2 linked regions of the Moorella thermoacetica genome follow. The protein of the gene in region 2 interacts with the protein of the main gene of each other region in a pairwise test. Links are inferred from orthologs where the notes say so. Each region holds a gene or a part of one and is shown on either strand. Other genes may lie near its edges.

Region 1 (13,133 bases), 160 kb from region 2 along the record:
GGCGGGCAGTCACCTTCAGGCCCAGCCCTTCAATCAGTTCCCGGGCCTGCCGGGCAACCTCGCTTTTAACGGTAAAGACCAGTTCCCCGGGAAAGATATTGATAAAGTCCACGCTGATATTATTTTGAGCCAGCAGCGGGAAAACCTCCCCGGCTCCCTCCCCTGAGGGGAGGGAAACCCGCAACTGGGTCAGACCGTCCATGTGGGTAATGCCGGTAATGACCCGGTCCCGGCTGATATGGACGCCGGTGACCCCCGGTTGCCAGGCTACCACCAGGGTACCAGGGCCGTCATTAAAGGTTGACTTGATCCGTAAGGGAATATTCTTCTGCCGGGCTATTTCTACGGCTCGGGGGTGGATGACCTTCGCCCCTTCATAGGCCATCTGACAAACCTCATTGTAGGTGATGGTGCTCAGGGTCCTGGCATCGCTGACAATATGTGGGTCGGCAGTTTTAACCCCATCCACATCGGTAAAAATTTCAACTGCTTCCGCACCCAAGGCCACTCCCAGGGCCACCGCCGTGGTGTCGCTGCCACCACGGCCTAGAGTGGTTACTTCCCCGGATTCAGTGACTCCCTGGAAACCGGCTACCACCACTACCCGGCCCTGGTCAAGGTAGGATTGAATCCGGCGCGGTTCAACCCTAAGAATACGGGCATCCCCAAACTGGGCGTCGGTAATGATGCCGGCCTGGCCTCCCGTCAGGAAAACTGCCGGCAGATCCTTACTTTTAAGGAGCCCGGTCAGGACCACCCCGGAAATAACCTCGCCACAAGCCAGGAGGAGATCCCGCTCCCGGGGCTCAACCTCGTTATCCCCCAGCAGTTCAAGGAGGGTATCGGTAGCATAGGGCGCGCCCCGGCGCCTCATAGCCGAAACGACTACTACCACCTGGTAACCCACCCGGCAGGCCCTTTCGATATGCCCGGTTACCACCAGTCGTTGCTCGGGACTGGCTACCGACGTACCACCGAACTTTTGGACCAGGACCTTCACGCCGGCCACCCCTCTTTACTTGTTTATTAATACCCTGCCAGGCCTGGAGCCGGGTGCGCCGGGGTTAAAACTTTTACTTTTTTCCTAAAGAAGGCCTTCCTGCAGCAGTAATTCGGCAATCTGCACGGCATTGGTCGCTGCACCCTTGCGCAGGTTATCGGCAACCACCCACAGGTTCAGGCCGTTGGCAATGGAGAAATCCTCCCGGATACGCCCGACGAATACCTCGTCCCGGCCGTCGGCCTGGATGGCCAGGGGATAGGCCTTATTATCAAGATCGTCGACTACCACCACCCCGGGGGCCCGGCTCAAGAGTTCCCTGGCCTGGGAGGCCGTCAGCTTTTCCCTTGTCTCTACATTAATTGCTTCCGAATGGCCGTTAAAGACCGGAACCCGTACCGTGGTGGCCGTCACCCGGATATCATTATCTCCCATAATTTTCTTGGTCTCGTTGACCATCTTCATTTCTTCCTTGCTATAACCGTTCTCCAGGAAGATATCGATATGGGGCAGGCAGTTGAAGGCAATCTGCCAGGGGAAGACCCTGCCGCTCACTTCCCTGCCCTCCAAGACCTGCTGGCTCTGTTTCCGCAGCTCATCGATGGCTTCCTGGCCGGCGCCAGAAACAGCCTGGTAGGTCGAGACTACTACCCGCTTGATGCCGGCGGCGTCATACAGGGGCTTCAGGGCAACCACCATCTGAATGGTGGAGCAGTTGGGGTTGGCAATCAGCCCTTTATGCCAGCGTACATCCTGGGGATTAACCTCCGGTACCACCAAGGGTACCTCCGGATCCATACGGAAGTTATTGCTATTATCAATTACCACTGCTCCGGCGGCCACCGCCGCCCGGCCAAAGATTTTACTGGCTTCACCCCCGGCAAAGAGGGCTACGTTAACCCCGGCGAAGGATTCCGGAGTGGTTTCCTCAACGCGGTACTCCTCGCCCTTGAAGGTGACTTTCTTTCCTGCGGAGCGACTGGTCGCCAGGACCTTTAACCTGCCGACGGGAAAATTCCTTTCCTCCAGAACTTTAAGCATGGTCTGGCCTACAGCTCCGGTACCTACTACGGCAACATTCAAATTCGCCATCGCTGTTTGATCTATCCTCCTGTCACCTGCCCCTTTTCCGGAGACCCCATTAAAACAGGCTGAATCTGCCTGCCCTCCAGGGCTGCCACGATGGTAGCAACAAGCAAATCCATCCTGGCTACCAAGGAGTTGGGTTTCTTTTCTGGATCATCCTGACCAAAGGGAACCAGGTAGATATTTTTAGTGTTCATAATCCGGCCCAGGTTGACAGCATTGGCCCCCAGGCCATCGTTACTGGCAATGGCCAGCACTACCGGTCGCAGGTTGCGTAACTGAGCCTTGGCGGCCATTAAAACCGGGGTATCGGTAATCCCGTTAGCCAGTTTGGCCAGGGTGTTACCGGTACATGGAGCTATAACGAGAATATCAAAGAGTTTTTGGGGGCCAATGGGTTCGGCCGCAACAATAGTATCAATGGCCTTATGGCCAGTAATCCGTTCCACTTCGGCCCGCCAGTAACTGCTGGTGCCATAACGAGTATCACTATCCCTAACAGCCGGGGAGATGATGGGTACAACCTCTGCCCCTTCGGCGATCACCCTGGCCAGTTCGGGCATCACCGCAGCCAGGGTACAGTGAGAACCGGTGACGGCAAACCCTACTTTTTTACCCTGTAACATTTTAAAAGCACCTCCGTAGGGTTTACAGCCGTTCCAGGCACTCTAAGATCAGGGTAGGATAGAGGCGGGCCAGGATAAGCCCCGCCGTCCGGGGAGCGACCTTCCCCGGTAGCCCGGGTGCCAGCATGGCCCGGCGTTTCATGGCGGTAGCAGCGGCAAAATCTATCCCACCGGGAGCCGATGCCAGGTCAATAATCAGGACCCCCGGGCTGGTGGCAGCCAAAACGGACGCTGTCAGGACCTGGGCGGGCACAGTATTAAAAATCACATCTGCCTCCCCGATTACTCCTGCCAGGTCAGTAAAGGCTACCGCCCGCCACCCTTCGGCATAGGCCCGCGCCCGGTCGGCCGCGCCCCGGTCGACCACCGTTACCAGGGCCCCTACTCCGGCCAACATGCGGGCCAGGGTAAAACCAGTCCGCCCCAGCCCCAGGACAAAGGCCCGGCTACCGTGGAGGGTAATAGGCAACTCCTGCATGGCCAGCATCAAGGCTCCTTCGGCAGTAGGAATAGAGTTCAAAATCGCCATTTCATCCCTATCTGCCGTTTCAACTAGTTGCCAGCCCCCAGTAATTGCCATTTCCTTGAGCAGGGGGCGGGCGACTCCCACCAGGACCAGGGTCCCTGCTGGTATGGCTTCCGCCAGTTCCTGGTTGAAATAAAGGGGCTGCTGGCTCCCGGGGGCGTGAATCCGGCCCTCGGAGTTGACCCCCGGTACCGGCAGGATGACTACCCGTACTCCCCGGACGGTCGCGCGGGGATCATCATAACAGGCATAACCGCCCCCTCCTGGTACTTCTGGTAGGCCGCAGGCCTGGACCTCAGCTCCCTGCCGCAGCAATTCCTCCAGGAGGATTGCTTCCCGGGCATCGCCCCCCAGCATTGCCACTTTAATGCCTGTTAGCATCCCACCCATCCCGGAACGACCTCCTGCAAACTTAGTACACCTGTACTAATAGTACACCTGTACTACTTGCAATATATGTGGAGCCCTTCCGGGAGGTGCCAGGTCTAAAATTCCAGCAGGTTTTCCAGCCCGTAGACCACCCCCTTGAGCTGGCGGACCTTCTTTATAGCCAGGAGCAGCCCGGGTAAAAAGGCTTCCCGGCTGGTGGTATCGTGGCGAATGGTCAAAAGCTGGCCCTGCCCCCCAAATATTACCTCCTGGTGGGCTACCGCCCCCGGCAGGCGAACGCTGTGGACAGCCAGGCCCTGGTAAGTAGCACCCCTGGCGCCGGCCACCTTTTCTTCCGCCGGGGACGGCGTAAGGGGACGGTTTACCCGGGCAGCCATCAATTCAGCTGTTTTCAGGGCCGTTCCCGAAGGGGCGTCGATTTTCTGGTCATGATGTATTTCAATGATCTCCGCCCGTGGGAAATAACGGGCCGCTTCTTCGGCAAAATGCATCATCAAGATTGCTCCCAAGGAAAAATTTGGAGCGACTACCGCCCCGACCTGGCGGGCCTCACAGAGCTGGTGTAATTCATCCAGCCGCTCCAGGCTAATGCCGGTGGTGCCAATCACCGGGCTAACGCCCTGCTCCACTGCCAGCCGGGCGTTGGCCAGGGCCGCCGCAGCTACTGTAAAATCGACCATAACCTCGGGCCGGGCACTGGCGATCACCCCGGCCAAATCCTCCTGGATGATTACTCCCGCCGGGGGGAGACCGTTCAAAGAACCGATATCTACGCCTACTTCCCGGCGGTCTACGGCCCCGACCACGGCAATGTCCTCTGTTTGCAACAATCCCCGCGTCATCTCCCGGCCCATACGGCCGGCCGCTCCGGTTACAACAACTCGTATCGTGGCTATCACCTCGCTAAAAAAATAAGAGAAAACCATGAGCATCCCGCCCCGGTTTTCTCCCGGATCACCAGAATACTCATCTCGCCAGGCCGCATCGTGTGAGTAGCGCTCCACCGTGATGGTGACAGTCCGGTGCTTATTCAGCCACCGGCCCAGGAAGACGGCCCGGGCCAGCCATCTCCCTTCGGCAGCCAGGCCCTTTCTTACCAGTTCACCGGGGCCCCCCTCACCGGTAATACTCTTGCCGGCTGCACCTCTACCCCACTGCACACGAGATGAGGTTAGTTTTAATTTGTTGCCCCTATGATACCACCGGGGAAGAGAACTGTCAATCTTTCTGGCGGCGGCTGTAGGTCGGATCCATATCGACCACCACTAACTCATTGCCCACCTTACGAACCGCCTCCCAGGGTATGAGGAGTTCCTGACGGCTACCAAAAAGGGAACGCCAACCTCCCCGCGGCGGCAAAATAATCGCCGCTACCCTGCCCTCATCCGCATCCAGGACCAGATCGGCATCGGCGAAATTACCCAGCCGGGAACCGTCGTAGAGGTTAATTATCTCCTTTCCCATGAGTTCTGTAAAGCGCATGTGCACCACCTACCGCCCTTTGAACCGGGGCCAGAGGCTGAAAAACACGGGCTGGAGGAAAGCTACCAGAAGGGCGACTATGGCCAGGGGGTCGACCTGGACCCGACCGATGGTAATCACCTCTGGCAGGTTGATTTTTAAAAAGCTTACCAGGAGAACCAGGGACAGGTAGATCCCACCGGCCACAGCTACTAACTCGGCCAGAGCCCTGGATGCAGGGCTGGCCACCGCCTCGACATTACTGCTCCGGTAATGGTGCACCTTGAGCCAGAGGGCCACGAAAAAGAGGAGTAACAAAAGTGCCAGGAGCAGAACTATTTCCATACGCTATCACCCCTCTAAAACCTATGAGGGGGAATAGCCCTTTTATTCTTCCTTGTCCGCCCACCCGGCGGCATATTCCTTCTGGTCCGTCAGGCCTTGCTGGCGACGAAAATTCACCTGGTTTTTGGCCAAATAGGCCTGGTAAAAATCCTCAGCTGTAATCCCGGCTTTGAGGCACATGCTGACCAGGAAATGCAGGATATCCACCAGTTCCCCCTTAATGGCCTCGTGGTCCAATGGGTGGGGATTCTTCCACCACTTAAAGTTTACTTCGTCCAGGAGCTCTCCCAGCTCGGCGACTATAGCCAGGACTTCTTTCTGGATCCACTCAGCGGGGCTATAATCTGGCAGCTGCCGCCGCCGGGCCAGGTCCCGGTCAAAGCGCTCCTGGAGTTCGAAGATATGTTCCAAACGGTCCACCGGTTTCTCCTCCCTATCGCCTTTTATCGCAGTAATCAATCCCTGCTCTAGACCTGCCCTCAATGGGGGCTCCCCTACAACCCTGCGGAGCTGGCGATGGCGGCCAAGTCCAGGGGTTCTACCTCCGGCCCCAGGGCGGTCAGGGATAGGTATTCCGGCCGGAAAAGCCGCTGCGCCAGGGCCTGGACGTCATCCCTCGTAACCTGGTTCAGGCGCTCGATTACTTCTTCGGCCGTGATTACCCGGCCAAAAGAAACCTCCGTTTTCCCCAGGCGGCTCATACGCTGGCTGACACTCTCCTGACCCAGGAGAAGATTGCCCCGGATCTGGTCCTTGGTCCTTTTTAACTCCTCTTCGGTAACGCCGTTGTTCTTCAGGGACGCCAGTTCTTCCAGAACCAGTTGCACCACCTGCCGGTAATTATCCGGGCTGGTACCGGCGTAAACAGTAAAGAGGCCGCTGTCGCCGAAACCGGCATGGTAGGAATAGACAGAATAGGCCAGGGCGCGTTCTTCCCGGATAAGCTGGAAAAGGCGGGAACTCAGGCCGCCCCCCAGGATATTGTTTAAGGCCTGGACAGCATAAATAGCTGGATCATCCTGGGCCAGTCCCGGCACACCCAGGCAGATCTGGACCTGTTCCGTATCCTTGACCTGCATACTGGTGGCCGCCCGGTTTACAGGCGGGTGGAATTGGGCTGCCTTGCCCGGACGCCTTTGCCGGCCGAAGGATGCTTCCAGTTTGACTATCAGTTCGGAGGTATTAAACTTACCGGCAGCAGCCAGGACAATATTGGCGCAATTATACTGTTCCTGGTAGTAGCGGTATATGAGATCCCGGTTTAAAGCAGCCACTGTTTCATAGGTCCCCAGGATAGCCCTTCCCAGGGGATGGCCCGGCCAGATGGTCCGGGCAAAAAGGTCGTGGATCAATTCATCCGGGGAGTCCTCGTACATTTTAATTTCCTCCAGGATCACCCTTTTTTCCTTCTCGATATCTTCCGGGGCCAGGAGGGAATTAAAAAACATATCGCTTAAAACATCGATAGCCAGGTCCAGGTGTTCCGCCAGGACCCGGCTGTAAAAGCAGGTATATTCTTTAGTTGTGAAGGCATTGATGACCCCGCCGACTGCTTCCAGTTCCTCCGCTATCTGCCTGGCAGTACGCCTGGTAGTCCCCTTAAACAAAAGGTGCTCCAGAAAGTGGGAAACGCCCTGGTTATCCTCATCCTCGTTACGGGACCCGGTCCGTACCCATACGCCCAGGGCTACGGAATTAACAAAGGGGATTTCCTCGGAGACTATCCGGATACCGTTCTCCAGGATTTCTTTCTGGTACATTCCCTTCCCCCTAACTTTTTTTCATCTATTTCGTTCCAGAAGGGCCGAAAACCTGCCGGCATGAAAAATATTACTACCCAGGGAGATTAACCGCGACCACCAGGGAATTGCCCTGACATCCCCGGTGGCCACCAGGGGAGCGGCCGCGACCTCACGGCCTGCGAAAAGTATCTGCACCCGCCCCAATTCCTGACCCTTTCTTACCGGCGCCCTGGCGGCACGCGGTAAAAGCACCTTTTTTTCCAGCTGGCCGCTCCGGGCCAGGGGTGCCGTGAAGCCAGCGTCCATAGCCGGGGCCACGCCGATGCTGGTCATTTCTCCGTTGGGAATATATACCTGGCCCAGGGGTTCCCCGGCTTTCACCATTTCGCAATAAAAATTTTTAAAGCCATAATCCAGGAGGGTCCTGGTGTCGCCGTAACGATCAGCGCTGCCCAGGACCACGGCAATCAACTGGCGGCCCCCCCTTGTCGCCGAGGCCACCAGGCACTGGCCGGCGGCTGCGGTAGTGCCGGTCTTGACCCCGTCGGCCCCGGGGTAGCTTTCCAGGAGGCGGTTGGTATTATAGAGATGGCGTACCCCATCCGGTCCCGGGATCTGGTCTTCAACTGTGGCCACCAGGCGGCGAAAGACAGGGTTACCCAGGGCATAGCGGGCTATTAAGGCCAGGTCGTAGGCTGAGGTATAATGGCCCGGATCAGGGAGACCGTTGGGGTTATTGAAGTGGGTCGTACGGGCTCCCAGGAGCCAGGCCTTGCGGTTCATCAAGAAGGCAAAGCCGGCCTCGGAACCGGCCAGTCCCTCGGCAATGGCTACGGTGGCATCGTTACCGGATTCAAGGAGAGCCCCTTTTACTAAATCCCCCAGGGTCAAAACTTCCCCCTTTTGCAGGTAGATACTGGCCCCCGGGGTGGTAGCGGCATTTTCGCTTACCTTAATAGGGGTATCGAGCCGGCCCAACTCCAGGGCCAGGATGGCCGTCATGATCTTCGTCGTGCTTGCCGGGGGTCGCTTTTCCCTGGCACCTCGCTCATAAAGGACCTGCCCTGTGCTTGCTTCCATCAAAACGGCCGCCGGCGCCGTAATTTGAAGTTCATCAGCCGCCTTTACCGGGCTGGAACCCAGGAAACAAAAAACAACCAGCGCTAAAATCAGGACTACATGTTTCACATGCTTCACTCCCTGGAAAATTCCCTGCTTTTTCGGGCCCCTGGCAGATAAAGAGCCCTCCCGGCAGGCTAATCCCAGGTTATTATCTCCAACTGTGGCATACCTTATAAAAAAACGGGTGCTCACCCGTTTGGAAGTATCTCAGAAGTTGTTACCAGGGCATATCCCCGTTCCTTAAGTTGCTTTAAAAGTTCCGGCAGGGCCTTCGCCGCCGGTTCCGTCGGGTGCAACAGCACAATGGCCCCGTTCTGACACTTGGGGAGTATCGTGGCCAGGATATCCTCCGGCTGGGTATTGGGCAGGTAATCACCGGTGTTAATCGTCCACATGATAAACTTATAGCCCAGGTCGCTAGCTGCAGCCACTACCTGGGGTTTACTCTCCCCGTAGGGTGGAGAGTAGAGGACGGGTTTTTTCCCGGTAATAGCCTTCAACGTTGCCTCGCCTTGAAGAATATCCTGGCGATTTTCCTCCCGGCTGAGATTGTCGGGATGGGGATGGCTCTGGCCGTGGTTGCCGATTTCGTGGCCGGCAGCGGCCATCTGGCGGACCAGTTCCGGGTGGCGTTCTGCCCACTGGCCGGTAGGGAAAAAGGTCGCCCTGGCTCCGACCTGTTCCAGGGCGGTCAGAATGGCCGGCAGGTATTCCTCTCCCCAGTCGATAGTAAAGGTCAGGGCTATTGCCTTCCGCTCCGGATCACCCTGATAAATGGGCTGGGTTTTCATGACCGGTACCGCCGCCCTGCCGAACCACCGCCAGCAGGTAAAACCCAGGAGAAGGAGTAATCCGAGTATAGCCAGGAAGCCCCAGCCTTTAAACCCATGCCTCTGCCAATAAAACACATACATTGACCGCACCCCTTTATTCGGTTGCCTGATCAATGTATATGCATCTATCGGCGCCTTCAGACTAACGAGATTGTCTGCGGTTGTTTAAGCCCCGATGGCCGCCTTCCCGTCCAGCCCGGCGAAAGTGGCGGTGCCCCCCTTCCCCGACCGTCGACTCATTGAGGGCCTCTTTACGTGAGAGTTTCAGCCGGCCCTGGGGGTCAAAACCGATGGCCTTGACCAGGATATAATCGCCTTCCTGGACTACATCCTCCACTTTTTCTACCCGTTCGTTGGCCAACTGGGAGATGTGGACCAGCCCTTCCTTACCGGGCATCCCCAGCACCCCGGGTATTACCTCTACAAAGGCACCAAAGTCAGTCACCCTAGTTACCTTGCCGTTGTATACCTTACCTGTTTCCACATCCTGGGTCAAGGATTCAATAATCTTTAGTGCCCGCTCCCCGGCGGCGGCATCGGTAGAGGCAATGAAGACGCGTCCGTCATCCTCGACGTCAATCTCCACCCCGGTCTCTTCAATGATCTTTTTAATGATCTTACCGCCCGGGCCGATAATATCCCGAATTTTATCCGGGTCAATGGTAATAGTCAGCATCCTCGGGGCATATGGTGAAAGCTCCTTGCGCGGCTCCGGGATAGTTGCCAGTATTTTATCGAGGATAAAGAGCCGGCCGCGGCGGGCCTGTTCCAGAGCCCGTTCCAGGATGGATCTGTCGATCCCGGCAATTTTAATATCCATCTGCAGGGCTGTTATACCCTTTTTCGTCCCGGCCACCTTAAAGTCCATATCTCCCAAGGCGTCTTCTAATCCCTGGATGTCCGTAAGGATGGCTACCTGGTCGTTCTCCTTTACCAGGCCCATGGCTACCCCTGCCACCGGGGCCTTGATGGGCACCCCGGCATCCATGAGGGACAGGGTGCTGCCGCAGACGCTGCCCATGGATGTTGAACCGTTGGAGCCCAGGACTTCCGATACCAGGCGAATAGCATAAGGGAATTCCTCTTCCGAGGGGATCATGGGCTCCAGGGCTCGCTCGGCCAGGGCTCCATGGCCAATCTCCCGCCGCCCGGGGGCTCTGATGGGGCGTGCTTCACCGACGCTGTAGGGCGGGAAATTGTAATGATGCATATAGCGTTTCGATTCATCGACTCCCAGGTCGTCGAGGATCTGCTCATCGCTAATGGGCCCCAGTGTAGTGACCGTCAAAACCTGGGTTTCTCCCCGGGTGAAGAGACCGGAACCATGGGTGCGGCTTAAGACCCCCACCTCGCAGGTGATGGGCCGGATCTCTTCCAGGGTGCGCCCATCCACCCGGATACCTTCCGTAAGGATCATGCGGCGGACTATTTCCTTCTCGATCTTGGTAATCAGCTCTTTTATCAGGCCAGGGAGTTCGGGGTTGGCTGCCAGGGCCTCTTCCTGGCCCTCCAGGATCAAGTTGTTGATTTCCTCCCGGCAGGCGTCTAACTGTTTATTCCGTTCCTGCTTGCTCCACTTCTCGTCACGGCTGCGATAAATAACCTCACGAAGCCTGGGAGTAGCAATCTCCCGCACCCGGCTCTCCCATGCCGGGTCTAGCTGGGGGGCAACTAGCTCCGGTTTTTCCTTCGCCAGGCCCATGGCCAGGGCTTCTGCACGAAATTCATTGATAAAGGCAACAATCCGCTTGATCTCTTCATGACCTTGCATTATACATTCCAGCATCAGGTCTTCAGGTACTTCTTTAGCGCCGGCTTCTACCATCATGATGGCGTTGGCTGTGCCGGCCACGGTAAGATTTAGACTGCTCCGGGAATCTTCCTCCAGGGTCGGGTTAATAACCGGGCGGTTGTCGATTAATCCGACACTTACCGCCCCAATGGGCCCGGCAAAGGGTATCGCCGAGAGCATCAAGGCTGCCGACGCCCCGATAATACCAGCCACATTGGGAGGACAATCCTGGTCGACCGACATCACCGTAGCCACCACGTGGACATCGTTGCGGTAGAATTTAGGGAAAAGGGGCCGGATGGGGCGGTCGATCAACCTGGCCGAGAGGATGGCCTTCTCGCTGGGCCGTCCTTCCCGTTTAATAAACCCTCCCGGGATTTTACCGGCAGCATAGAGCCTCTCTTCGTAGTCAACGGTAAGGGGAAAGAAGTCGATTCCTTCCCGGGGTTCCTCTGAAGCTGTTGCCGTTACCAGGACCATGGTGCCACCATAACTAACCATAACTGCTCCCCCGGCCTGTTTGGCCAGGCGTCCGGTTTCCAGGGTCAGATCCCGGCCGGCAACAACCAGGGTTTTACGTAATACCCCTTGCATTAGTTATAAATAGCCTCCTCTACTCTTATCCTTATAAACCCAATTTCATTCGACATTGATCATAGTATTTCCTTCCAACAACACCTTAAATACTGTTAAGAAGTCATTAAAAAAGGAGCGGTTCTACCGCTCCCAGAAAAATTAGCGTCTCAAGCCCAGGGACTCGACAATCTGCCGGTAACGCTCAACATCGTTTTCGCGCAGGTAATTGAGCAATCCCCGGCGTTGACCAACCATCTTAAGCAATCCCCGGCGGGAGTGATGGTCCTTATGATGTACCTGCAGGTGTTCTGTTAGGTGGTTAATGCGTTCCGTTAGAATGGCAATCTGTACTTCTGGCGAACCGGTATCATTCTCATGTTTTTGATAGCGGGCAATAATTTCCCTCTTTTTGGCTGCATCCAGGGCCATCAACTTCACCTCCTTTATTCCAGCATCCCCAACCGGCCAAGAAAAGCGTCGGAGCTTCGCTAATCCTCGCCACGGGTTCATTAGCTATATTATAAGCTGTCCCGGCAACAAACGCAACTTCCTTTTACCTGCCTATTTTCCGATAATAGTAATTACCAGTCGCCCGGCCAGAACATCCTTCACCACCATGTCAAAGGGCCGTCCCGTACTGGCCATAAATCCCCGAAAACGGGTCGCCGTGGGTATATAACCGGGTATACTCCGGGCGGCTACCCGGATATCGCTTTCATTTATCTGATCCTGGCGTAAATCCTGCAGACGTTTCCTGGCATGGGCGGTAATAATTATCTTCATCATCCCAGCCCCAATCCGCCCTGGTAAATTTTATTAAACCAGTATATTTTACGCCAGGAATTCCAATCTGGTTACGCCTGCCGGTCCCTCTGCTCAAGAATTGAAAACCGATGTCCTCCCAGTATGTTACGGGCCTGTTCCCGATCAGCCTCCATTTGGGCCTTTAACTCCCCGGGGCTGGCGAATTTCCGCTCCTGGCGGAGGAAAGCCCGGAATTCCAATTCCATTTCTTCATTGTAAAGATTGCCGCTAAAATCCAGTAAATGGGCTTCAATGGTCGCCGGCAGGGCCGAGCCGAAGGTTGGCCGTCGGCCTATGTTTACCACTGCCTGCCATTTCCGGCCCCGGAAGGAGGCTAAGCAGGCATAAACGCCGTAGGCAGGCAACTTCAACTCCGGGGGTACGGCCAGGTTGGCAGTAGGGAAACCCAGTTGCCTGCCGTGCTGATCGCCGGCAACAACCCTGCCAGCCAGGACCGGCCAGTAACCGAGGAGATCCCGCGCCAGGCCGATGTCACCATTTTCCAGGGCATTACGGATGGCCGTGCTACTGACGGTGAGACCCCGCAAGGTTACCGGCCCCATCACTTCAACCTTAAAGCCCAACTCCTCCCCCAGGCGCCGGAGGAGGGCCGGCGTGCCTGCTCCCCTGTGGCCAAAGGTAAAGTTAAAGCCCACCGCCACCAGACTGGGATGGAAATGAGCCCATAAAATCTCCCGTACAAAGGCCTCCGGTTCCAAGGCTGCCAGGGAGGGGGTAAAGGGTAATAAAAACAGGTGGTCTATACCCAGCTGGCCAATAAGTTCAATTTTCCGTTTCGTGGTTGTCAACAACCCTGGCGGGCTACCTTC
Region 2 (15,697 bases):
GATACATAGCCCACCACCGGGGCCGCGGCCCTACCGTAGGGATATTCCCGCCGGAACTGGCCGTCAACTGTAACGGTCCGGGCCAGGATCCTGCCGGCCCGGTCGTAGATAGTGCCCCGCACGGTTTGCTGCTCTACCAGGGCCAGGCGCGGATTTAAAGGATTTAAATAGAGCCTTTCCCCGGCCACGGCCTGGATATAGGTCAGGTACAACACCAGGGCCAGGAAGATGGCCCCGGTAACCATGGCCAGGCGGCGTACTTCGCCCCTCAAGGTTTGCTCACCCGGCCGGCGGCGCTGATATTCAGGAGCAACCCCAGAATCAGGTAGCTGATAACCAGGGAGCTCCCGCCGTAACTTACAAAAGGCAAGGTCACACCCGTCAAGGGCAGGAGTTTACTGACGCCAGCCATAATGATAAAAGCCTGAAAGGTAACCAGAACTGTCAGCCCCCCTGCCAGCAGGATACCCTGCTCTTCCCTGGCGCCAAGGGCGGTCCGGAAACCGCGCAGGGCAAATAAAAGATAAAGAAGGGCGACGCCGATGCTCCCGAAAAGCCCCATTTCTTCCCCCATGGTAACAAAAATAAAATCGGTGGCCACGGCAGGAATCAACTGGGAATGGCCCAGCCCCAGTCCGGTGCCAAAGACGCCTCCGCTTCCCAGGGCAATCAGCGCCTGCACGATCTGGTAACCAGCTCCGGCAGCGTCCGTCCACGGGTTGAGCCAGATGGCGATCCGCACCCGCAGGTAGGGAAAAAGACGGTAAGCCAGCAACGCCCCCAGAGTAAACAGGCCTGCACCCGCTGCCACATAACGGCGTTTACCAGTAGCCAGGTAAAGCATGGCCAGGAAGGTGGCCAGGAGGATCAGTGCTGACCCCAGATCCCGCTGGATAACCAGGAGTAAAACCGCCAGGGCCGTAGCCGCCAGAAGGGGGCCCCAGGTAGGGCGCCCCATTCCCTGGACCAATAATTCCCGCTTATCGCTCAGGTAACCGGCCAGATACATGACCATCAGAACCTTGACCGCTTCAACCGGCTGCATCTGGAAGGATCCCAGGGTCACCCAGCTCTTAGCCCCACCGATGCGCGTCCCGGCCACAACAGTAAAGGCCAGGAAAAAGAGCCCCAAGGACAGGAAGAGGTAGGGGTACTGTTCCAGGCGCTGGTAATCCCGGAAGCCGGTGGTCACGGCCACCAGTACCAGCAAACCCAGGATAGTCCAGATAATCTGGCGGTAGGCCAGGCCGGGGTCCAGGCGGAATAAAAAAGTCAATCCCAGGGTAGTTAATACGGCTGCCAGGGGCAGGAGAAATTCATCACCACCGTGGCGGGTAACCCGTAAAATCAAGTGTACACCCCAGAACCCGCCCAGGAGAAGGGCCAGGGCATAAGCCGGTTGCCAGCCTGGGTGGTGGAGGCCAGAATTCACCATGTAGCCATATCCGGCCATGATTATCAGGGACGGCCAGGCCAGCAGGGCCATCTCCTGCCTCCGTCCGGTACCAGCACCGGTATTAATCATAGAGGCCCAACACCACCGTGATATTATCCGGCCCTCCCCGCTCGAGGGCCAGGTCCAGGAGCTTCCTGGCAGTCGCTGCCAGGGATAAATTTTCCCCCAGGATGCTGGCCAGTTCAGCATCAGGGATGACTTCATACAGCCCATCAGTACATAGGAGGAGCCTGTCCCCGGTTTTTAATTCCAGCTCCCGGCTGTCAATCTCCACCCGGACCTCGGTCCCCAGGGCCCGGGTAAGGATATTACGCCGGGGATGCAGGCGGGCCTCCTCCGCAGTCAGGCCGCCGCGTCGAACCAACTCGCCTACATAAGAATGATCGTCGGTAAGGACCTGTAATTGTCCGTCCCGGAAAAGATAGGCCCGGCTGTCACCGATATGGGTCAGGTAGGCCCTGGACCCCGTTACCCAGACAGCCGTCATAGTAGTACCCATTCCTTCCCTCTCCTGGCTGCTTAAGGAAGACCGGTAAACTACCTCATTAGCAAAGGCAGCGGCTGCCAGGAGCCGGGGCAGGGGCTCCCCCTCCGGCCCGTTAAAGAGTTTATCTGCCAGGGCGCGCAGGGCCAGTTGGCTGGCAACCTCCCCGGCCTGGTGGCCGCCCATGCCATCAGCTACTGCTAATAGCCCCCGCTCAACATCGAGGATAAAGTAATCTTCATTACCGGGCCGCACCAGTCCGGTATGGGAAAGGGCTTCGGCTTGCATCTTCCCACCCCACTTTGAAAGTCACGCCGCCGATACTTATCTTATCGCCGGGCCGTAAACTATGCGGACCGGTTAGCCGCAGGCCGTTAACGTAGGTACCATTGGTACTATCCAGATCCAGGATTTTCCATTCTCTTCCCTGGCGGGTGATTACAGCATGTCTGGCGGAAACGTGGCTGTCATTAATAATAATATCGTTGTGGTTATCGCGGCCAATGCTAATATTTTCGCCGAGGGGGTAGCTTTCTCCTCTTTTTGCTCCCCCATTTTTTGCATCCAGGACCACCAGAACCGGGCGTTTTCGCGAACTTTGTGCCGGGGCCAAGCCCAGTTCCAGGTACATTAGCCGCAGTACATGCCAGACAAAGATATAGATCAAAAGCACAAAGACAAACCTTAACCCGACCAGCAAAACTTCGCCCAAAACAATCACCCGACCCAACTTCAGCTAACCTGTAACTCCAGCACGCTCCGCCCCACCTGCAGGCGGTCTCCGGGCTTCAGGAAGGCCCGCTCTACCCTCCTACCATTAACCATGGTCCCGTTACGGCTGCCCAGGTCCGTTACCAGGACGCGGTCGTGGCTCTCCTCCACCTGGCAGTGCCGCCGGGAGACCTGCTCATCGGTGAGGACAAAATCACAGGCCGGCTGGCGGCCCAGAACCTGTCTGCCCTTCTGGAGAAGAAAAGTACGACCCGCATCCGGTCCTTCCAGTACCGCCAATTTTAAAGCCGGTTCTTCCGGCGGTCCGGGAGCTTCATCAATTGCCCGGTAAATAAGGGTATCGCCTTCCTCCGCCGCCGGCCCGGCAACATTCCCGCTGGCCGTCTCCGGTTCTTCCTCCATTCGCGCTGCCACCCGCATCTCCCCGGGGGTGAGCTCGTCTTCAACCTCAAACTCCACCCTGGGTTTACCAACGAGGGTGTAATTCTGTTCTGCCGCCTTTTTGCTGATATAGTCCTCCAGTTCCCGGGCCAGGGAATGCTCAAAAACCGAGAGCCGCTCAAAATCATAGGGACTCAGGTTCACCAGGTAGACGTTGGGTACATAAACGTTGTGAACGCTGATCGTCCGCCGTGCCACCATGACCTTGGCCAGCTTTTTGGCGATTTCTACCGGTTGCAGGGCCACTTCCCCGCCGCGGCGGAAAAGCCCGTCAAAGAGCCGTTGCCAGAAGTGTTCGTTTTTCTCCAGCAAGTCCATTATAACACCTCCCTGGACGCGAAACGTAACTGGCCACAAGCAGCGGCGATATCCTGTCCCCGGCTATCACGGATGGCTGCCTCCAGCCCCGCCTCCTGCAACAGCGCAACAAAAGCCCTGGCTGCCGCCGGGGGTACCCCTTTGAACCCGCTCCCGGCCACCGGGTTCAGGGGGATTATGTTTACGAAGGCCAGCATATCCCGGAGAAGCCTGCTTAAACCCCGGGCATCCTCCCGACGGTCGTTGACCCCGGCTATCAGGGCATACTCGAAGGTAACCCGCCGCCCGGTTATTTCAGCATAACGGCGGCAGGCCGGGATAAGCTCTTCCAGGGGGTAACGCCTGTTGATGGGCATCAGCTTATCCCGCAGTTCGTTAGTGACCGCATGCAGGGAAACAGCCAGCTCCAGGGGCGGTTTTTCCCTGGCCAGTCGCTCGATGCCGGGAACAATGCCGCAGGTGGACAGGGTAATCCGCCTGTGGCTGATGCCCCATCCCGAAGGATCTTCGAAAATACGTACCCCTTTCATGACGGCCTCATAGTTATTGAGTGGTTCCCCCATACCCATAAAGACGATATTGCTGATCCGGTTCCCCCCTTCCCCCTCCGCCAGTTCCGCCCCCAGGGCCAGGGCCTGGAGGATAATCTCACTGGCGGTCAGGTTACGCTGGAGGCCGCCCTGACCGGTGGCGCAAAAACTGCATCCCATGGCGCAACCCACCTGGCTGGACAGGCAGGCGGTATTCCTGCGGCGGCCGTCTTTGTAAATCATGAGAACACATTCGATGCTATTACCGTCACCCAGGCCCAGGAGCAACTTGCGCGTCAGGCCGTCAGCCGCCACCAGGCGGTTCAGAACCCTTACCGGAGGTAGTTCGGCTACTAACGCCAGACGCTCCCGGAAAGCCCGGGGCAAATCGGACATAACCTCTATTCCTTTCGCCCGACGGGCGTGCAACCAGCGAAAGATCTGCCGGCCACGGTAGGGCGCCTCCCCCAGCCGAACTGCCAGCTCCTCCAATTCTTGGGGCAACAGCCCCCGCAAGTCAATTCTGGTAGTCATGGCCATCTCCTGGCTTTATTATGAATGAAGCTATACCATAATATACCACAATCCCGGCCCGGCGGCAGCAGGGAATGAAAAAAAGGGGAGTTTTTTCTCCCCTTTCCTATGTAACCCTACACCCAGTTATTTATTTACGCAGGGTCTCCGGGACCTCCGGCTGGTGCCAGAGCCATGTACTGGTCGGCAGGACGCTGCCGTTGGCCACCAAGACCGCCAGGGCCACACCCAGGGTGGCAATGATGGCAGTCAGCCTTTTAACCATCATTCTCACCTCCTCTTTTCTATCCCAGGGGCAGGATCCGCTGCAAAAGGGAGTCGGCCCACCCCACAGCGGCAAAACCGGCCGGAGTCAAGGCCAACCCCTGGACGGCCAGGGCCAGAAGGCTGCTGGCCAGAATGCCCCGGGGCCATTCCAGGTAGAAGCCGGCTATAATCACTAGCAACCACCCCGTTAACCATAAATAAGCAGCCTGCTTTAACCGGGCCCGGCGCCGGTGATTGCTAATGGGTGCCGCCGGCGTAGTTACCGGTACCAGCCGCCGGGCAATATCAAGATTAGTGACAAATGCCCCTACTGCCAGGGCCGGCAGGTATCCTCCTGCCACAAGCGCCAGCCCCCGGCCCAGAAGAGCCAGAAGGATCAGAGTCATCAGAGATAAGAGCAAACAGCGGTAGTAGGCACTGGCATGGACGCCTCCCGACAGGAGGCGGTAGCTGGCCATGGTCGCCAGGGCGGCCATCATTTCCGGTACCAGGCCCAGGTACCAGGCTGCTATCACGAAAACTGCTAACTGGAGGACCCCACCCAGGGCCACCTCCAGGCCGAAAGCCACGACCTCTGCTTCCGGCTTCCTGCCCCCGCCCTCCGGCAACCTGGAAACCAGGTAATCGGCGCCCACCCGGGCGAGCTGATGAATGCTTAGCAAGGCTTACCTGCTCCATAAAACTTTGTTAATGCTACCATATTATTCTACATGATCGCGAAAATTCCTGCCGCCATCACAAAATCAACTTGAAAAAATGGGAAATTTTACAGTAAAGACCGTACCCTGGTCGCTACTGTTGACCTCCACCCGGCCATTATTGGCCTTCACCAGCTTCTGGACAATGTAGAGGCCCTGGCCGTGGCTCTCCCGATCGACCTTTTTCGTGGTAAACCCCCGGGCAAAAATCTTTTTCTGCAGTTCCAGGGGAATAACCGGTCCGGTGTTACCCACTTCGAAACAGTGACAGTTGCCTTCATTATAGATCCGCAGCCAGATGCGTTTTTCCCCTCCCGGGGTACCCGCCAGGGTGGCTTCCAGGGCGTTATCGAGGAGGTTGCCAAAGATGCTGGTAGCGTCCGTGGGTGGTAAGAGCAGGCCCTTCAGGTCGCTGTTAATTTCATACTGGAAACTAACCCCCTTCTCCTCGATGGCCGTCGCCTTGGCCTGGAAGAGCCCGGCCAGGGCCGGCTGGCTGACCTCGATGATCCGGGTGGGCTGGCGTACCTCCTTGCAAACGGAGGCGATATACTCCAGGCCGGCCTCGTTCATTCCCAATTGCAGCAGGCCGTAGACCGTTTGCAGGTGGCTGATGAAATCGTGGCGCTGGGCGCGCAGGCTTTTCATGCTCTCCTTCAGGTTGGCGATATAGATTTCCTGACGCATCAGTTGGATGTCCCTGTTGGTGGCCGTGAATAAAATATAAATCATACCCAGGGAAGTCAATAGGAGTAACGATGAGAGTATCAAGATGGCCCTAGGCGTGCCTTCTATGGGGAAAATTGGGAAGGCCTCCTGCTCTTAAGCCCCGAAATTAGATTGGACAATCTTCCAAATTCATGAGACTATAAGGTCAGGAGGTTATTCAAGTGGAACGTCGGAAATTTACCCTAGAGTTCAAGCGCCAGGTCGTCGAACAGGCCATCGCTGCCGGAAATAATTCCGTCGTTGCTCGGAAGTATGATATCCGGCCGAATATTGTCAGCCGATGGGTTCGTCAGTACAAAGCCGGCCAACCCATGCAAGGCAGTAGCCCAAAGGGAAACGCCACCCACGTTACTCAGCAGGAACACGCCCGACTCGTTGCAGAGAACCGTGAGTTAGACAAACAGAATACCCATCTAAAGCAACTTCTGGGCGAAAAAGACCTTGAAATTGCTATATTGCGTGACCTATTAAAAAAAGCCAACCCTCACTTGCAGATAAAGTAGCCATTGCGCACAAGTGGATCACAGCCGGGTACAACGCTACTCTCGTGCTGCGCATAGTGGGGGTTTCTCGATCCACCTATTATTATCAATTAACACATGAACCCAAGCCGCATACCACGACGGGTGGACGTCCGTTTCCTGGTCATTCACTGACTGTGGGCGGCCGCAAGGTCAGTGATGAACAGATTAAGGAATGGATTATGGAGTCTATTTCCGGTGATGGTTACGCCTACGGGTACCGTAAGCTCACTCATATGCTTCGACAAGATCATGAGCTGGTGGTGAACGAGAAAAAGGTATACCGCTTGTGTAAGGAACTGGATATTCTGCGGCCACAACGGAACCTCCGTCGGAAACACCCGCGGAATTTGGCCCAGAACCGCACTATCACAGCGCCAAACCAGCTCTGGGAGGTCGATGTCAAGTACGGATACATTGCAGGAGAAGACCGGTTTTTCTTTGTGCTGTCGTACATTGACGTCTATGACAGGCAGATTGTGGGCTATCATATTGGTCTAACCTGTGAAGCCAGACATGCCGTTGAAACTTTTCGAGCAGCATTGTGGAAACGTCAGATTCTTCAAAGGAATTTACCATTACCCATCATCCGTTCGGATAATGGACCCCAGTTTGTAAGCCATCTGTTTGAATCGGAATGTGAGCGATGGAATGTCCTACACGAGAGAATACCGCCCAAGACACCGAATATGAACGCATATATCGAATCGTACCATCGGCTTCTTGAGGATGAATGCTTGTCGATGGGCGAGTTTGGGACCTACGCGGAGGCATATCAGGCGGTCGTGGAATTCGTTAGCCGTTATAACAACCGCCGATTGCACTCTAGTTTACACTACCTGTCGCCGGCCAAGTTTTACCGTCGTCATATCGAGACAGGATTGCAGCCCAGATATCCCGTGAGGGTGTGACGTAAATTGGTGCGTATCCGGAAGCCTTTGCCCCTTAAAAGCTTGAAGAAAAATTGCAAGAGAGCTTAATGTCGGGTGCATATGTCCAATCTGCGGGGGTTAATCCGCCTGGGCGTAGTAACTAAGATTCAGCAGGCAAATTAAGAAGGTCTGGAGCAGGACCAAAATCAGGATCACCAGAGTAAAATTTCTATTCTTCATCTTCATTGTTCCTTTCGGTCCCGGTTCTCAAGAAGGCTCCTGCTGAAGACGAGGGAAAGGCGCCACCGCCGGCAGAGGTAGGCTGCCGCCCCCAGGATGATTTCATCTGGAATGGGAAAGAGTACCCTGAGCCACGGGTCATGCAGGGCCGTTTCGAAACTAATACCGGTTAAGTATGAAACTGTGGGGATAGATATACCCTCAACAATGCCCACAGCCAATACCCCTAAAAAGGCCGCCATGGTTGCCTCAAAATAATCCACTCGAACAATGAAGTGTAAAAGCAAGATCAAGACAATCAATTGCGCCAGGGTATGAACGCCAAAATCATAAGGCAAACGCCGAAAGAAAAATGAAAAGACACCCCCGCCTATGCCTATCGCCGTAATAAATCTCATGCGTGGGTAGCGTCCAATGAGACCTAAACCCAGCGCCACTTGAATAATCTCTTCCGGTATGGATTGAAAAACCAGAGCCGTCCACGGCATGAAATCCATACTCTACCTTCCCCCAGTTTACCGAATATCCCTGAACCATATTCTGCATAAGGGGACAGAATCCTTTATTTTTCTAGCTTTTTTATCCTGGCGATAAAAAAGCCGTCCGTCCCGTGACGCTGGGGCAAAAACTGGACCCAGCCCTGGCGGGCGGTGACCATCAGGTCCGGTGGCAGGACCGGCAACCAAGGCTCCAGGGAGTCCGGTCTGAATTCCCCCGCCCGTTCCAGAAACTCCCGTACCACCTCCTGGTTTTCTTCCGGCAGCAGGGTGCAGGTACTGTAAACCAGGACACCTCCCGGTTTCAGGGCCTGCCTGGCTCCCATCAGAATGGCCAGTTGTAGCCGGGCCAGCTCCCGGGTGCGGGGGGCTTCTTTCCGCCAGCGGGCGTCGGGCCGCCGCCGCAATACCCCCAGCCCGGAGCAGGGGGCATCAATTAGGAGGTAATCTGCAGCCGCCGGGTAGCGTTCCCCCAGTTCCCGGGCATCTACCAGGACGGTGCGAACGCAGGTAACCCCCAGGCGACGGCAGTTGGCGGCGATCAAATCCAACCTCCCCCGGTGAACATCGCAGGCCAGAATCGTCCCCCGATCGGCCATCAGCTGGGCCAGATGGGTTGTCTTACCGCCCGGTGCGGCGCTGGCATCGATTACCCAGGCACCAGAGTCCGGGTGCAGGGCATGGCTGACCAGCTGGGAACCCTCGTCCTGGACATAAAACAACCCCTCCTGGAAGGAGGGACTGGCCTCTAGCGCTCCCAGCCCCTCGACCACCAGCCCTTCCGGGGCGTAACGGGCCGGCCTGACGGTCGCCCCCTCCGCCTGGAGGCGCGCGGCCAGTACATCTTTTCTCGTCTTCAGGGTGTTGACCCGGGCTATTGTGGGAGGGGGTTCATTATCCGCCCGGCAGAGATATTCGGTCTCCTGGTACCCGAACTCTTCCAGCCAGCGTTCTACCAGCCAGCGAGGGTGATAATAGCGCAGGGCCAGGTAGCCGGCCGGGTCGGTTTTCCAATCGGGATAGGGCAGGGCGTCCTTTTGCCGGTCCAGGTGGCGCAGGACACCGTTGACCAGGCCCGTCGTACCCCGGTGACCGTACTTTTTGGCCAGCTCCACTGTTTCATAAATGGCCGCCCGGGGCGGTATCCGGGGCACATACAGCAACTGGGTGGCTCCCAGGCGCAGAACACAGCGAATCCAGGGCGGCAGTTTCTCCAAGGGTTGCCGTAAAAAAAGGCCCAGAGCCCAATCCAGGGTTCCCCAGGCCTTAATGGCGCTATAAGCCAGTTCAGTAGCCAGGGCCCTCTCGCGGCCATCCAGGCCGGCGGACTTCAACACCTCATCCAGAGCCAGGCCGGCATAGGCCCCTTCCTCAGTTACCCGGTAAATTACCTGCAATGCCGCCTCCCGGGCCGAAACGGCGGGCTTGATTTTACCCAAGCTATTGCCTCCATTTACGCCGGTAGATAATGTTTCTCCGCTTCCCTCTATCCCTGTTGATACAGTCTAGCTACCGTGGGTTACTTCGACCCACCCCTCGCTGCAGGCCTGAACCTGGGGCACCGTCCTGCCGGTCAGGAAAAACTGGACGGCCTGCTCAACCTGGTTTAAATTAACCTGGGTATTGAGGCAGGGCCCATGGGGTCTTAAGTTCAGCACCCCCAGTACCGGCAGGGGTTGGGTATCCTGGATGCCGCTAGTCAGGTCGCGCTCGCAGGCTATAGCCACAACCGCCCGGGGACGGTATTGCTTCACAAAGTGGCGGGCCAGGGTACCTCCTGTGGCCACCGCCAGACGGACACCGTACCTGGCCGCTAGGGCGTGGAGAGCGTCAATGGGGCAGCGCCCGCAACGGCGGCAGTTGTTAACGTCAATGGTGATCTTATGGGGACAGCCGCTCCATTGCAAGCAATGGGGGGCCAGGATCAGGATTTCTCGCGGGGCGACCTGCAGCCTCTGCAGGCGCACGAGCTGGTTATTCATTTCGATGAAAGAAGCCTTGATAGTAGCCGCCTCGACCCCCAGACGTTTCCCCAGGGCCAGGGCCACCGGAAAAAGAATATTCACCGCCATCAACCCCAGGTGCTGGAAAAGGGGACGGCTGCGCCCCTGCCAGAGCATGAGTACCAGGCTGATTATACCCAGGGCAATGAGCAGGAAGAGCACCGCCAGGGTAAAAAAGCCCAGGGCCAGGAGGACCCGGTTAAAAAGGCTGCTATGGTTAATCAGTAAATACCAGCTGCCTGCCAGGACCGCCGTTATAAACATGAGGCTCAAAGCCAGGAGGCCGATGAAGAGGCGTTTTTTTATACGCATCCCAGAATCTCCCCGGGTACCATGGGGTACCCTTGCAGGTAGGCGGAGGCCGGCATGATCTTCTTCCCCGGCGGCTGCACGGAGGTGACCAGTAGCCGACCGGTCCCGGCCTGGACCACGAACCCTTCCCGGCCGACCTCCACGACCCGCCCCGCCCTGCCGATGGCAGACGGGTCAGTTAGCCGGGCGCCGTATATCTTTAGCCGTTCCCCGGACCGCAGGGTATAAGCCCCCGGCCAGGGGTTCAGGCCCCGGATTTGGTTATAGATAACCTGCGCCGGCTGCTCCCAGTGAATTACTTCTTCCTCCGGTTTAAGCGGCGGTGCGTAGGTGGCCAGGGCCTCGTCCTGGGGTAGGCGCGGCGCCCGGCTGGCTGCTATCAATTCCAGGGTATGTACCAGGAGTCCGGCCCCCACCTCAGCCAGACGGTCATGGATCTCCCCCGTCGTGGCCTCCGGTGGGATGGGCAGCTTCTCCTGGAGGATGATGTCGCCGGCGTCCAGTTGCGGTGCCATCCACATGGTGGTCACCCCGGTTTCAACTTCCCCGTTCATCACGGCCCGGTGGATGGGAGCCGCTCCCCGGTAGCGCGGTAACAAGGAGGCGTGCAGGTTAACGCATCCCCGCGCCGGCAGGTCCAGGATCTCCCGCGAGAGAATGCGGCCGAAGGCCACTACCACGATTAACTCCGGCTGCAATAGCCGCAAGTCCTCCAAAAACTCCCTGTCCTTCATGTCAGATGGCTGGCGCACCGGCAGCCCGGCGGCCAGGGCCGTACTCTTTACGGGTGGCGGCAGGAGTTTCTTGCCCCGCCCCCGAGGCCGATCGGGCTGGGTGATTACGGCAGCAAATTCATGGCCAGCTGCCACCAGAGCCTGCAGGGAGGGAACGGCAAAATCGGGGGTTCCCATGAACACTAACCGCATCTCTACCGCTCCCCCGGCTGGTTCTCGAGCCAGCGTACGACTTTATCAATAAACAGGATCCCATCCAGGTGGTCTATTTCATGCTGCAGTGCCCTGGCGTACAGGCCCTCCGCCCGGATCTCCCGCACCCGGCCGTGGCGATCCAGGCCCCGGACGGTGACTACCGCTGCCCGCGGCACCTCCCCCTGGGCACCGGGGATGCTCAAACACCCCTCCGCGCCGACTTCTTCTCCGCTGGCGGCAATTACCTCCGGGTTGATAAGCTCGGTCAGTCCTTCCCCGACATCAACGACTATCACCCTTTTCAGGACGCCGATCTGGGGTGCGGCCAGCCCCACCCCCGGGGCATCGTACATGGTATCAGCCAGGTTATCCAGTAGTTTCCAAACATTGGAGGTTATTTTCCTTACCGGTTGGGACTTCTCCCGCAGGAGAGGGTCCCCCAGGGTTAAGATCTTATGAATTGCCAAGAAACGTGCCTCCTAACGCTACCAGGGATTGACGGGCCCCACGTCGACGATCATCCGGATATCGTGACGGGGCCGGTAATTTGCCAGGCAACCGGCCAGCCGGGCCTTATTCCGGGACCAGGCGGGGACCTTCAACACCAGTTGCCAGCGGTAGTTATCCTGGACCCGCACGGGAAAGCCGGGGGCGGGACCAAGCACTTCAATCTGTGCGCCGGCTCCTTTGATGGACCCGGCCAGGTCATGGGCGGCTTCGATTACCCCGGCCTCGTCACGCCCGCTAAAGCCTACCCGTACCAGCTTCACAAAGGGAGGATAACCCCCCGCCCGGCGGCCGGCTATCTCCTGCTCGTAGAACCTCCGGTAGTCCTGGGCCGCTGCCAGGGTAATGGCCGGGTCGGCGGGGTTATAGGTCTGGATAATAACCTTCCCGGCCGATTTTCGTCCGGCCCGCCCGGCCACCTGGGTTAAAAGCTGGAAAGTACGCTCCCGGGCCCGGAAATCCGGCTGGTACAGGGATAAATCAGCATTGACGACCCCCACCAGGGTCACCCCGGGAAAATCCATACCCCGAGCTATAGTCTGGGTACCGACGAGGATATCGGCGTGGCCTCCGGCAAAGGTCCGGTAGATCTCCTCCCACCGGCCCTTTCTAGCAGTAGTATCTCCATCGGCGCGGATAATTCGCGTCCCGGGCCACAGGGCCCGGGCTTCAGCCTCCACCCTCTGGGTGCCGGCCCCCAAGCGTACCAGGGAGCCGCCGCATGCGGGACAGTTGGCCCTAGCCGGTTCACCGCGGCCGCAGTAATGGCAGCGTAAGGTTCCATCCTGGTGGTAGGTCAGGGCTACGTCGCAATGCCGGCACAAGGGTACGTAGCCGCAACGGCGGCAGAGGACATGGGGGGCATAGCCGCGCCGGTTCAAGAAAAGAATTGCCTGCCTGCCCGCCGCCAGGGCGGCAGCTACTTCCTGTCGGAGCCGACGGCTCAAGTAACCCTGGTGGCCGGCCCGGAACTCCTCCCGCAGGTCGACGATCTCCACCGCCGGCAGGCTTAAGTTTTCCACCCGGCGGGGCAACTGTAACAGGTTTATCGCGCCCCGGCGGGCCAGGTAAAAGGTTTCTGTGCTCGGGGTGGCGCTGCCCAGGACGACCACCGCCCCCTCCAGATGGCCCCGTTTGATAGCCACCTCCCGGGCATCGTAGCGGGGAGCCGCGTCCTGCTTGTAGCTGCCGGCGTGTTCCTCGTCGACGATAATCAGGCCCAGATCCGGCAGGGGTGCGAAGAGGGCCGACCGGCTGCCGGCGATAACCCGGATCTCCCCCCGGCGCGCCCGTTCCCAGATGGCCGCCCTTTCGCCCGGGGAAAGATTCCCGTGGATGACGGCCACCCCATCCCCCACGGCCTGTCTCAGCCTGGCCACCACCTGGGGTATCAGGGAATGCTCCGGCACCAGGAAAAGGGCCCGCCGCCCCCGGGCCAGGGCCGCCCTGGTCGCCCGCAGGTAGACCTCGGTTTTGCCGCTCCCGGTGACCCCATATAGTAAAAAGGTGCCCCCCTGGGACAGAGCGCCTTCTATTGCCCTGAGGGCTTCCTCCTGGTCCCTGTTAAGCTGCAGGGGAGCAACCCCACCGCCGGCACCCCCATGGTTACCGTACTCCTCGCTCCCTCCCTCAAAACGCGAAGGAGGCATCCCCTCCGCACCGGCTGGCGGCCCGAGGGTTAGCTCGATTAACCCCATCTCCTCCAGGCGCCGCAGGGCGGTATAACCGTTCCCTGCCGCCAGGTCCGCGGCCGGCCGGGGGCCCCCTTCCAGGAGAGCTCTAAGAATCCTCGCCTGGCGCGGCGCCCGCCGCTCCATACCTGCCAGGGCCGCCGCCGCCCCGGGACGCGGCACCGCCCAGTAGGGCCGGCGCACGCCGGGTGCCTGCCGCCAGTTCCACTCTTCCCGGATCAGACCGTGGGTCGCCAGGATCTTCAGGGCTCCTGCCAATTCCCGCCCCCGGGCAAAGGGCCGCAACTGGCTTTCCCCGGCCACGGCCACTTCGGCCAGGTAGGCAGCTACTGCCCGGGCGGGCGATGGCAGGTACCCGGCCAGGTTGAGGGCCGCCGCCGTTTCCTCCCCCGACGTCGGCACCCAGCGCCAGCGGCGCTCCAGACGCCGGCCCGTTGCCGGCGGTAACATTGCGCTCAAAGCAACGGCCAGGGGACAAAAGTACCGCTCCGCCATGTAACGGCCGAGTTCCACTAAATGTGGGGGCAGAAAATCGGCCTCCAGGACGTCCCTGATATCCTTCAGGCTGGAATGCCCCGTACCGCCCTGCAGGTCTACCACCAGGCCGGTGGCCATCTGCTTGCCAACCGTCACCAGAACCAGGGAACCCACCCGGACCCCGGCAGCCATCTCCGGCGGCACCCGGTAGGTCAGGGTCTTATCTATAGCACCAGGGGCCGAGTTGACTGCCACCTCTACTAGCAAATCCGCCAACTCGACCCCCTCCTGGTTTCCTAATCCACCAGTATTATACCAGATACGGCCCTTTAAGGGAACTCCAGATCATTTATCCGGGAATGCTCTTCAAACCACGCGACTCCATGGAATAGCCTCCTTCCGTTTTTGTAAATAGCGGCGGCCTCTATTCTTTCCAGGCCTGGCCAAGGGGCCGTGGCGGCTCAAGGTTAAATTGCTGTTCCCGGCCGCCGTCCTCATCCCCTGGGCCATGGCAGCAGCCGTTTTCACCTGGGGCTGGTTCCAGACCCGAAAAACGGCTGCCGGAGAGGCCGGAAAGACAGCCTGACATTCCTCAATCCTTCAATCCCCCGTCAATACATGCATCCAGCACGGTGCGGCAGAAGCTAAAATATAGAACTCATAAAGCTCCATAACGGTTGATTCCGGTGCCGGGGGGTGATATAATATCGACTGTGACAAACGCTGATGTGGCTCAGTGGTAGAGCAGCGCACTCGTAATGCGCAGGTCGAGGGTTCGAATCCCTCCATCAGCTCCAGCTAAATCAAGGCCTCCGAGGATCGCCCAGGAGGCCGTTTTTGTGAATTGGTGCCCATTTGGTGCCATTCCATATTTTAGCAAAATAACCCGCCCCTCTAATCCACGTTTTACTACAGAACCACCGGCCCCGGCCCAAGTATGAGTGGATAGTGCCTATCCGTGCCAAAATGGTTAATCGGTCGGCTCCTTTCTCAAGAAACAAATCTCTGACTCCTCCTGGGGTAATGCAGCCTCAAAGGGTACCCTTTGATGTGTAAGTTATAGGGCATACCAGGGCATATCCCACTTTGCCCTCTGGCGAGACTACGAGGGGTGGTTGCCAACCCGCTTGTTCATGTCCGGCCTGCGGGTTAATTGGGATCCGGGGAGATTAGAAACAGCCCGTGCTCGATGGCACGGGCTTTCGTCCTTCTCCTTATTGTTCAATGGAATATCATGAAGAGCACGATCGTGGTCACAATCGTTACCAGGCCTTCCAGCAGGGTAGCCGCTGTCTGGGCCTTATAGGCATCGGTGACCTCCAAACCCGAAAACTGCGACACTACCCAGAAGTAACTGTCGTTAACATGGGAGACGGTCATAGCCCCGGCGCCTATTGCCATTACCGTCAGGACAAGATCCATTGGAGACGTCAACCCTAGCTGCGGCAGCAGGGGAGCT

The links.
Region 1: the proteins of def (region 2) and MOTHE_RS04970 interact in binary tests that used the Escherichia coli proteins (3 or more experiments, as listed by UniProt). The link is inferred for Moorella thermoacetica from one-to-one orthologs.

What each region holds. Positions count from the first base shown.
Region 1 is NZ_CP012369.1:979,593-992,725, reverse strand. Bases 89-2,925 are described here. They hold MOTHE_RS04970 (aspartate-semialdehyde dehydrogenase), read right to left. Parts: upstream 2,093-2,925; coding sequence 1,085-2,092; downstream 89-1,084. Other genes in these bases: dpsA (dipicolinate synthase subunit DpsA), read right to left, coding at 2,735-2,925; MOTHE_RS04965 (dipicolinate synthase subunit B), read right to left, coding at 2,104-2,712; dapG (aspartate kinase), read right to left, coding at 89-1,000. Outside these bases: more of dapG, read right to left, coding at 1-88; more of dpsA, read right to left, coding at 2,926-3,628; dapB (4-hydroxy-tetrahydrodipicolinate reductase), read right to left, coding at 3,724-4,554; MOTHE_RS04950 (YlmC/YmxH family sporulation protein), read right to left, coding at 4,847-5,110; MOTHE_RS04945 (hypothetical protein), read right to left, coding at 5,120-5,434; MOTHE_RS04940 (dUTPase), read right to left, coding at 5,477-5,854; MOTHE_RS04935 (M16 family metallopeptidase), read right to left, coding at 5,929-7,194; MOTHE_RS04930 (D-alanyl-D-alanine carboxypeptidase family protein), read right to left, coding at 7,216-8,364; MOTHE_RS04925 (polysaccharide deacetylase family protein), read right to left, coding at 8,487-9,212; MOTHE_RS04920 (polyribonucleotide nucleotidyltransferase), read right to left, coding at 9,274-11,517; rpsO (30S ribosomal protein S15), read right to left, coding at 11,659-11,928; MOTHE_RS04910 (hypothetical protein), read right to left, coding at 12,061-12,282; MOTHE_RS04905 (bifunctional riboflavin kinase/FAD synthetase), read right to left, coding at 12,354-13,133.
Region 2 is NZ_CP012369.1:824,637-840,333, reverse strand. Bases 10,297-13,245 are described here. They hold def (peptide deformylase), read right to left. Parts: upstream 12,031-13,245; coding sequence 11,563-12,030; downstream 10,297-11,562. Other genes in these bases: priA (replication restart helicase PriA), read right to left, coding at 12,049-13,245; fmt (methionyl-tRNA formyltransferase), read right to left, coding at 10,625-11,560; MOTHE_RS04130 (DUF116 domain-containing protein), read right to left, coding at 10,297-10,634. Outside these bases: MOTHE_RS04190 (peptidoglycan D,D-transpeptidase FtsI family protein), read right to left, coding at 1-272; MOTHE_RS04185 (FtsW/RodA/SpoVE family cell cycle protein), read right to left, coding at 269-1,525; MOTHE_RS04180 (Stp1/IreP family PP2C-type Ser/Thr phosphatase), read right to left, coding at 1,518-2,228; MOTHE_RS04175 (FHA domain-containing protein), read right to left, coding at 2,182-2,613; MOTHE_RS04170 (FHA domain-containing protein), read right to left, coding at 2,673-3,431; dual-specificity RNA methyltransferase RlmN, read right to left, coding at 3,431-4,495; MOTHE_RS12750 (cyclic lactone autoinducer peptide), read right to left, coding at 4,626-4,763; MOTHE_RS04160 (accessory gene regulator ArgB-like protein), read right to left, coding at 4,780-5,424; MOTHE_RS04155 (sensor histidine kinase), read right to left, coding at 5,506-6,207; MOTHE_RS04150 (transposase), read left to right, coding at 6,351-6,692; MOTHE_RS04145 (IS3 family transposase), read left to right, coding at 6,656-7,621; MOTHE_RS04140 (hypothetical protein), read right to left, coding at 7,825-8,319; 16S rRNA (cytosine(967)-C(5))-methyltransferase RsmB, read right to left, coding at 8,385-9,758; more of MOTHE_RS04130, read right to left, coding at 9,825-10,296; more of priA, read right to left, coding at 13,246-14,514; MOTHE_RS13255 (hypothetical protein), read right to left, coding at 14,663-14,827. UniProt on the Escherichia coli protein: Removes the formyl group from the N-terminal Met of newly synthesized proteins. Requires at least a dipeptide for an efficient rate of reaction. N-terminal L-methionine is a prerequisite for activity but the enzyme has broad specificity at other positions.